DNA from 4 places in the Sphingomonas antarctica genome. Region 3 is predicted to be linked to each of the others. Evidence: predicted binding sites of a transcription regulator. Region 3 holds the regulator's gene; each other region holds the start of a gene.
The links. The regulator LexA, encoded in region 3, represses DNA repair genes until DNA is damaged. The targets are predictions, from matches to a motif close to GTTCCNCNCTTGTTCT.
Positions count from the first base shown of each region.

Region 1 (2,200 bases), on a different contig from region 3:
CGGATGCAGGCCCGCCATGGATGAAAACGAGGATCGGGTTGTTCTTGTCCGCCCCGCGCACATTCACGATTTGCCGCGCACCGCCGAGCCTGGTCTCGAAGGTCTCCTGCACGCCGTTGGCGGTGACGATCTTGTTCAGGTCGGTCACGATTTCCCGCCCCGGCATGTACGGATCGGGCGCCGGCGCGGCGGCAAGGGCCAACAGGGCGGCGGACAGGGTCAGGTGGCGTAACACACATAGTCTCCTTACAACCGTAACGACCGATCCAATGACTCCGATCCAACCCATCACCGCCGCCGGCTTTGCCGCCCTTCGCACCGAATACGAACAGCTCATGTCGGTCGAACGTCCCGCCATCGTCGAGATCGTCAGTTGGGCCGCGGGCAATGGCGACCGGTCCGAAAACGGGGATTACATTTACGGCCGCCAGAAATTGCGCGCGATCGATCGGCGCGCGGGCTTTCTCGCCAAGCGCATGAAGGCGGTGACAATCGTCAAACCGGGGGAGGGCGAGCGCGATGCTGTGCGCTTCGGTGCCACCGTCATCGTGGCCGATGACGACGATCTCGAACGTCGCCTGACCATCGTGGGCGATGACGAGGCCGAGGCAGGGCAGGGGCGCATCGGCTGGGGCTCGCCGCTCGCCCGTGCGCTGCGTGGTGCCCGCGTCGGCGATGTGCGTACCGTCAACCTGCCGGGCGGCGAAAAGAACTGGGAAGTGATTGAAATCGCTTACGAGTGACATTTATTTCCTATTTCGTTCCTATTTGTTCTTGTCAGGGGCATTTGTTCCATTTATGTCCCGTTCCAACATCACGTTGACCCAGCCCTCAAACGGGCTAGCAGGGAGGCTCAAATGGCAGTTCAGTTGAAGGTGATCGGCGACAATATGGCGACCAAGGCGGTAGACAATTCGGAACGCGCCCGCGCGCTCGAAGCGGCGTTGGCACAGATCGACCGCGCGTTCGGCAAGGGTTCGGCGATGAAGCTGGGCTCGAAGGAAAAGGTCGAGATCGAAGCGGTGTCGACCGGCTCGCTCGGCCTCGACATCGCGCTCGGCATCGGCGGCCTGCCACGCGGCCGCGTCGTTGAGATCTATGGTCCGGAAAGCTCGGGCAAGACCACGCTGACGCTCCACGCCATCGCCGAAGCGCAAAAGGCCGGCGGCACCGCGGCGTTCATCGACGCCGAACACGCGCTCGATCCGGGCTATGCCAAGAAACTCGGCGTCGATGTCGACAACCTCATCGTGTCGCAACCCGACACCGGCGAACAAGCGCTTGAGATCGCCGACACGCTGATCCGCTCGAACGCGGTCGATATCCTCGTCATCGATTCGGTCGCGGCACTCGTGCCGCGCGCCGAAATCGAGGGCGAAATGGGTGACAGCCATGTCGGCCTGCAGGCGCGTTTGATGTCGCAGGCGCTGCGCAAGATCACCGGGTCGATCAGCCGTTCGCGCTGCACCGTCATCTTCATCAACCAGATCCGCATGAAGATCGGCGTGATGTACGGTTCGCCCGAAACCACCACCGGCGGCAACGCGCTCAAATTCTACGCCTCGGTCCGCCTCGACATCCGCCGCACCGGCGCGATCAAGGAACGCGACGACGTGGTCGGCAACACCACGCGCGTGAAGGTCGTCAAGAACAAGGTCGCACCGCCGTTCAAGCAGGTCGAATTCGACATCATGTACGGTGAAGGCATTTCCAAGATGGGCGAGATCCTCGATCTCGGCGTGAAAGCCGGCATCGTCGAGAAATCCGGCGCCTGGTTCAGCTATGACTCGGTCCGCCTCGGCCAAGGCCGCGAGAATTCGAAAGTCTATCTCCGCGAGAACCCCGATATCGCCGATCGCATCGAAAAGATGATCCGCGGCAAGACCGAGGACGTCGCCGAAGCGCTCATGACCGGACCCGATGCCGACGACGATATGTGACCTAATCCCCTCCCATTCATGGGAGGGGGTGAACGCATGCGTTCACCGTCGCCACTTCTGGCGGCGGCGGGGGTGGGCCTTCCTAACCCCTCTCGCTCATGCGGGAGGGGCGGGCCTCAAATACGACGTGGTGCGCCGGGTCAGAGTGTTTCAGGCCTAAACTTCGACTAAACTTCCAATGCATGTGGGGACGCTGCGAATGACCGGTGCCGCGGAGTGGGAAGGACCGGTCGGTTCGGTCTGGGCGTCCGAATACATCC
Region 1 covers NZ_CBCRXM010000014.1:82,722-84,921, reverse strand. The annotation lists gene ACM9ME_RS13010 (alpha/beta fold hydrolase) at 1-235, opposite strand, end outside; gene ACM9ME_RS13005 (GreA/GreB family elongation factor) at 270-743, shown strand; gene recA (recombinase RecA) at 858-1,940, shown strand; gene ACM9ME_RS12995 (class I SAM-dependent methyltransferase) at 2,140-2,200, shown strand, end outside.
Region 1: the regulator LexA is predicted to act here: its motif matches at 790-805, upstream of recA (recombinase RecA).

Region 2 (2,200 bases), on a different contig from region 3:
ATCCGGTTCGGCGTCGACCACCTGGAGGCCGGGTGCGAACGTCCGCGCCTTTGTCACGGTCATGCCTGGTGTGATGCCAAGCGAGCGCGCCGCTACGTCCACCGCCGCGATGACGCGGCGGCCGTGGTCCGGGATCGCGGTTGCCAGCGGTCCGCCGCCTGGGCGGGCGTCGTTAGGCGGCGACTTGGCGGTCTTCCGCCGCAACCGGTCCGTCGACCAGTGCGGAAGATAGACCGAGGCGACCCTGCGCATCGCACCCCTCCATGATCCAGGCGTGCGGGTTGCCGCCGCGCACGCGTGCGAGTTCCACGCGCCAGCGGGGACGGCCGAGACTGGGGATGCCGAGATCCTCGCTCGGCGCGGCGGTGATCCGCCAGCGCGTGGCGGCCGCCGTCCCCTCGGCGGCCTGGTCCGCCTTCGACGACCGGCGGAAGACGAACGCCGCGACGCCCGAGCCTTCGGCCGCCAGTTGCAGGCGTTTGGACGCTGTGGTCGAATACTTGCCGATCTCGCCGACGACGCCGGCCAGTCCCGCATGGCGCAGGCATTCCTCCATCGCGAGCAGCACGTTCGCATCGCTCCCGGCCTCGACGTGGATTACCCGGTCGGGGTGGAGGCCTGCGAGATGCAAGGCGGGCGCGAATAGGTCGCGCCACCGCAAGCACCAGAGGACCGGGCCCTCTATTCTTGCGAGGATGCCAGCGAGGAACACTGTCGCGCTGGCATCGTCGGCGAGGTCGGTGCCACCGGTTATCTCGTGGAGCGCCCCGGAGGCGATGCCACCGCCGGGAAGGCGCGAGTCCAGCGCTTCGATGCCGAACGGTATTGCCTCGTGGCGGGCGCCTGCACCCTCGATGCGGGCGATGCGCGCACGCAGATCTTCGAGGACGAGGGATTGGCGCATGGCATCAGCAGACTAGCGAACAAGTTGATTCGTTCCTTATTTGTTCTTATCAACGGCGCTGAGTCAACGGGTCGCTGGAATAAAGGTCGTCGGAGTGTGCAATGTTGCACGTGAAGACCGGGCCGCGGAGACCATCGAGGAGACGAGCTGATGCCGACCAATTCGGAGGGTCTGCTGAGCATCGATGACGATGTGAAGATCCGCACGCTCCAGATAATCATGGGGACGGTCGAGCGCGAATTCCGGGCCGCTGCGGGGAGGCCGCCAAAGGCGGACGACGTCATGGACTTCTACGCCTTGGCGATCGGCGCCCTTCTCGATGCCGACACGCGCCTGCATACAGAGGAGGATTTCCACCTTGGTGCGTTGACCGCAGCCAACCACATCAAGTCGCGCGCGATCCAGATGCGCGCTTCGCACGACGCGCACGGCCGCAGCTTCTACGAGGTCATTACCGCCAAGATCGACGAGATCTTCGAGCAGAGCGAGCGACCGCACTGATGGTTGGAAAGACCGTGGCCGACCCTTTCGACCTTGAACGGTTTTTGACTGCCCAGGGCGATAGCTACGAGGCCGCGCTCTCGGAGATCCGGCGTGGCGCGAAGCGCAGCCACTGGATGTGGTTCATCTTTCCGCAGATTGCGGGGCTGGGCCGAAGCGAGATGGCCCAGCGCTTCGCTATCCGGTCGCTCGAAGAGGCTCGCGCCTATCTCGACGAGCCTGTCCTCGGCACCCGCCTTGGGGAGAGCGTGGCCGTGCTGCAGGATCTCACTGGACTGACGGCTATCGCGGTGTTCGGTGAGGTCGATGCAATGAAGCTCCGGTCCTCACTCACCTTGTTCGATTACGCTGGCGGTGGGCCGCTGTTCGCCGCGGCGTTGGAGCGCTGGTTCGACGGTGTTCGAGACCCGGCTACGATCCGGATCATCTCGGAAAGCTAGCCGACCTGCAGTGCTCAACTGTCGCGAGTGATTGGAGGAGTGCTGGCTAAAAGAAACCTACGGCTGTGCCTGAAACGACACCTTGAAACAGGTGCCGCCGTCGGGTCGATGACCGCTCGTCAGCTCGCCGCCGAGTTGTCTTGTAAGCGAGGTCACGACCCGCATGCCTAGGCTCCGGCTCGCCGCAGCCGGATCGAAGTCTTTCGGGAGATCGCGACCTTCGTCGGAGACTATCAGGGCATGCTGATTTCCCTCGATCTCATAGCGGACCTCAATCACGCCTTGACCGTGCTTGGCCGCGTTCGTGACCAGCTCGTTGACGAGCAGTCCGACGGGCTGCACCGACGTTGTGGGG
Region 2 covers NZ_CBCRXM010000013.1:69,669-71,868, reverse strand. The annotation lists gene ACM9ME_RS12500 (DUF6504 family protein) at 1-252, opposite strand, end outside; gene ACM9ME_RS12495 (ImuA family protein) at 173-904, opposite strand; gene ACM9ME_RS12490 (hypothetical protein) at 1,055-1,405, shown strand; gene ACM9ME_RS12485 (DUF1810 domain-containing protein) at 1,405-1,845, shown strand; gene ACM9ME_RS12480 (sensor histidine kinase) at 1,903-2,200, opposite strand, start outside.
Region 2: the regulator LexA is predicted to act here: its motif matches at 936-951, upstream of ACM9ME_RS12495 (ImuA family protein).

Region 3 (2,200 bases):
GATCATCGTCGCCGCCCTGGACGACGGGGCGATGGCGGAAATCGAAGCGGCGGCGATCGAGCGCGGCATGGACGTGCTGGTCGAGGTGCACGACGCGCATGAACTGGAGCGCGCGCTGAACCTTCGATCCCGGCTGATCGGGGTCAACAACCGCGACCTGCGCGATTTCTCGGTGAGTTTTGAGCGCACGTATGAACTGGTCGGTCGCGCGCCTGCGGGCTGCACGTTCGTCGCCGAAAGCGGGTTGGGCAGCCATGCCGATCTGACGGCGATGGCGGCGCATGGCGTGCGCTGCTTCCTCGTCGGCGAAAGTTTGATGCGTCAGGACGACCTTGCTGCCGCTACGTCACGGCTGTTGACGGGGTCTTGACGGGGAACAAATGCGAACATAAACGGTCTGGAACGTTCCGTGACCATGGGAGTCCGCAGGCATGCTGACGCGCAAACAGCACCAACTAATCTGCTATATCGAGGACAAGCTCGCCGAAACCGGTATCTCGCCTTCGTTCGAGGAGATGAAGGAAGCGCTGACCCTCAAGTCCAAATCGGGTGTCCATCGCCTGATTTCGGCTCTGGAGGAGCGCGGGTTTCTGAAGCGTCTGCCCAATCGTGCCCGTGCGCTCGAAGTCGTGCGTTCGCCCGAGCGCGGGCCGCAAGTTGCAAAGGCGCGCGCGAAGGTCGCGGCGCCCAAGATACCTATGCCCGCAAACGACGTCATCGACTTGCCCTTGCATGGCCGCATCGCCGCGGGTGCGCCGATCGAGGCGATCGAAGGACAAAGCATTTTGCAGGTTCCCGCCGCCTTGCTCGGCCCGGGCGAACATTATGCGCTCGAGGTCTCGGGCGATTCGATGGTCGAGGCGGGTATTCTCGACGGCGACTTCGCCTTGATCCGCAAGACGGAGACCGGGCGCGAGGGCGATATCGTCGTCGCGCTGGTCGACGACAGCGAAGCGACGCTCAAATATTTCCATGCGGAAGGGGGCGGGAATGTTCGCCTCGATCCGGCGAATGCGCGTTACGAGGCGCAGCGGTATCGCGCCGACCGCGTCCGCGTGCAGGGCCGCCTCGCCGGTTTGCTCCGCCGCTATTGAAATTGGCCTCGGCGGCGCGGACCCACGGGTGCGCGTCGCCGGGTGTCCTGACCGTGGCGACCGATTGATCGCTCAGCGCGATGGCCAGTCCGCCGGTTTTGGCGAGCAATACGGCATCGGCTTTCAACCAGCGCGGGCGGCACCAATAGGGCAAGCGGCGGTCGCTGACGACGATATCCGCAGCAGCGCACTCGCCTTCGAACAACGGTCGATCGACAAGATAAGGCGTTCTTGTCGCCATCACGCGCCATGAACGCCCGCCGCTGCTCAGCGTGGCGCGGCACAGGTCGGCACTGCACGATGCGCCGTCGCTGCCGTCGAGATCGCTCAACTCCGCCAGCGTCCCGCCGCGTTCGGCGAGCACCTGGCGGACGTAATCCCCCGCGCGGTCGCGCAGGATCGCATAGCTGCCGTCCGTCTGCCGCACCGCGAGATGCTTGCCGTCACCTGTGACGATCAGGTCGGGCGGCGGCGCGGCAGCGGCGATCAGCACGCCGGCGGCGAGCGGGAATAGACCGAACAGCCGCGCGCGTGTCTTCCACAAGATCAGCCATATTCCGCCACCGATAATCAGCGCGAAGGCCCCCAGCGGCATGTCGGCCAGCGCCGCGCGCGCGCCGGGCCAGGCGGCGACGCTGCGCGCGATCCACAGCAGCAGGTCGAGCGACTTGCCGGTCGCCCACCAGAACGGCGTGCCGAGACCAACCGTGTCGAACAGCAGGGCCAGCGCCTCGAGCGGCATGGTGACGAACGTTGTCAGCGGTATCGCGACGATATTCGCCAACGCGCCGAACAGCCCCTGTTTGTGGAAATGGAACAGCGCAATCGGGGCGAGGGTGATTTCGACCGCCAGGCCCGTCAGGAGCAAGGCGCCGATTTCGCGAGCGACCTTGCCCCACCATGCCTCGTCACGCTTGGCGAAGCGGGCCTTGACGGCGGGTATTTCGTGGAGCGCGACGATGGTCGCGATGGCGGCAAAGCTGAGCTGAAAGCTGGGGCCGACCAAGCTCTCGGGCCAGGCGAGCAACACCGCCAGCGCCCCCGCCGCGACCAGCCTCAGCGTGAAGGCGTCGCGCCCGAGGACGATCCCGACGCACACCAGAACG
Region 3 covers NZ_CBCRXM010000007.1:28,479-30,678, reverse strand. The annotation lists gene trpC (indole-3-glycerol phosphate synthase TrpC) at 1-370, shown strand, start outside; gene lexA (transcriptional repressor LexA) at 432-1,094, shown strand; partial or broken gene ACM9ME_RS09005 (ComEC/Rec2 family competence protein) at 1,636-2,200, opposite strand, start outside.

Region 4 (2,200 bases), on a different contig from region 3:
GTTATCGAAATGCACCGGCACGTTGATCGTAACCTTGGCGTGTTCCGAAATGCGCAGGAAATCCACGTGCAGCGGACGATCCGTCACCGGGTGGAAGGCGACGTCCTTGGGCAGCGTGCGGACATTGCCGCCGCCGACACCGACCATCACCACTGAATTCATGAAGTGGCCCGTGTGCAGCGCCTTCATCAGCGCCTTTTCCTCGACGTGAATCGACTGCGGGTCTTCGTTGTTGCCGTAGATTACGCACGGCACGCGGCCTTCGCGACGCAGGGCACGAGAGGCTCCCTTGCCTGCTCGTTCGCGCGCTTCGGCCGACAGCGTCAGCTGATCGCTCATATGATAACTCCAGTTTGCCTAAACCCGCACGCCTCCAGGGATGACCATGCGGGGTGGCGCGCCTGTAACGAGAGGGGCGCGGAAAGGCAAATTGGCGGCTTACGTTGTATTATGTTGACGCGGAGGCGGTACGCGTGATGTCCCACCCCAGCTCCCGGCGGGAGGGGACCGGAGATTCATGCTGATTCATGTTCGATCGCATAAGATTGCGCAATTGATTCATGGTGATTCATGCCTGTGGAGCGTCAGGTGCCGCGCCCGGTCTCCTGTTGAAGCTCGTCGATGCGCTTCGACGCATCAGCCTTGGTCAGGCTGTCGTCGAATTCGGCATGCGCCTCTTCGGACAGCGTTTTGAGATAGGACGCCTTGGCGCCGGTCATCGGCTCGTCGCCCGTCGTCCAGTCGTCGGGATCCTTCTCGGCATTGCCGGTCGGATGGTCTTTGGGGTTTTCTGTTTGGGTCATGTGCAAGGTAACGCACATGTTCTCCTATTGTTCAATCGAAAAGGGGAAAGCTGGAGCCCAGATCAAGTCCGGAGTGACGATGGTGGCGTTGGATATTCACGCGTCGCCCCGGCGGAGGCCGGGGCCGCTATCGAGGGAGGACGACCGCCTCGAGCGACCCCGGCCTGTGCCGGGGTGACGTAGAAGACTAAAATGGCACGTATTCGTGGCCGAGCGCTTCGGCGACCGCCTGATGGCGGATCTTGCCGGCCATGACGTTGAGGCCGTTCGCGAGATGCGGGTCGGCCCTCATCGCCGCTTCGGCACCCAGATTGGCGAGACGCAGCGCGAACGGAAGCGTGGCGTTGTTGAGCGCGAAGGCCGAGGTGCGCGCGACCGCGCCGGGCATGTTGGCGACGCAATAGTGGATGACGCCGTCGACTTCGAACACCGGGTCCTCGTGCGTCGTCGCGTGGCTGGTTTCGAAACAGCCGCCCTGATCGATGGCGATGTCGACCAGCACCGAGCCGCGCTTCATCGTCTTGACCATGTCGCGCGTGACCAGCTTAGGGGCGGCAGCACCGGGGACAAGCACCGCGCCGATGACGAGGTGGGCGTTCTTCACCGCCGCCGCGATGGCCGCGCTGGACGCATATTGCGTCTTGATCTGGCTGGAGAAGAACATGTCGAGCTCGGCAAGGCGATCGTTCGAAATGTCGTAGATCGTGACGTCGGCGCGCATGCCGACGGCCATTTGCGCGGCGTTGACGCCGGAGACGCCGCCGCCGAGGATCGCGACCTTGGCTGGCGCAACGCCCGGAACGCCGCCGAGCAGAACACCACGTCCGCCCTGTTCCTTTTCGAGGTAATGCGCGCCGACCTGCACCGACATGCGGCCCGCGACTTCGGACATTGGTTTCAACAACGGCAGCGCGCCGGTGCGCGAGGTCACGGTTTCATAGGCGATACAGGTCGCGCCCGACTTCATCAGCCCTGTCGCCTGGTCGGGATCGGGGGCGAGGTGGAGATAGGTGAAGAGGACGTGGCGCGGTTCGAGCAGCGCGATCTCGCTCGCCTGCGGCTCCTTGACCTTGACGATCATGTCGCTGTCGCGGAACACGGCGGGCGCGTCGGGCAGGATCGTCGCACCGACCGCCTGATAATCCCGATCGGAAAAATCGATGCCGAGGCCGGCACCGGTTTGAATGTTGACGGTGTGACCGGCGGCGGTCAGCTCCGCGACCGACCCGGGGGTCAGGCCGACGCGATATTCGTGATTCTTGATCTCTTTCGGGACACCGACGCGCATTGCGCTCTCTCCTGAATTTTATGGATGGCGTTCCTATATCGCGGTCGTATCCATCTGTCTCGATTGCGCGTTGCAGGGGGCGGTGCTACCGGCCCGCGGCTTCGCGCTG
Region 4 covers NZ_CBCRXM010000004.1:158,882-161,081, reverse strand. The annotation lists gene ACM9ME_RS06250 (50S ribosomal protein L25/general stress protein Ctc) at 1-339, opposite strand, end outside; gene ACM9ME_RS06245 (DUF3072 domain-containing protein) at 585-803, opposite strand; gene ald (alanine dehydrogenase) at 991-2,091, opposite strand.
Region 4: the regulator LexA is predicted to act here: its motif matches at 822-837, upstream of ACM9ME_RS06245 (DUF3072 domain-containing protein).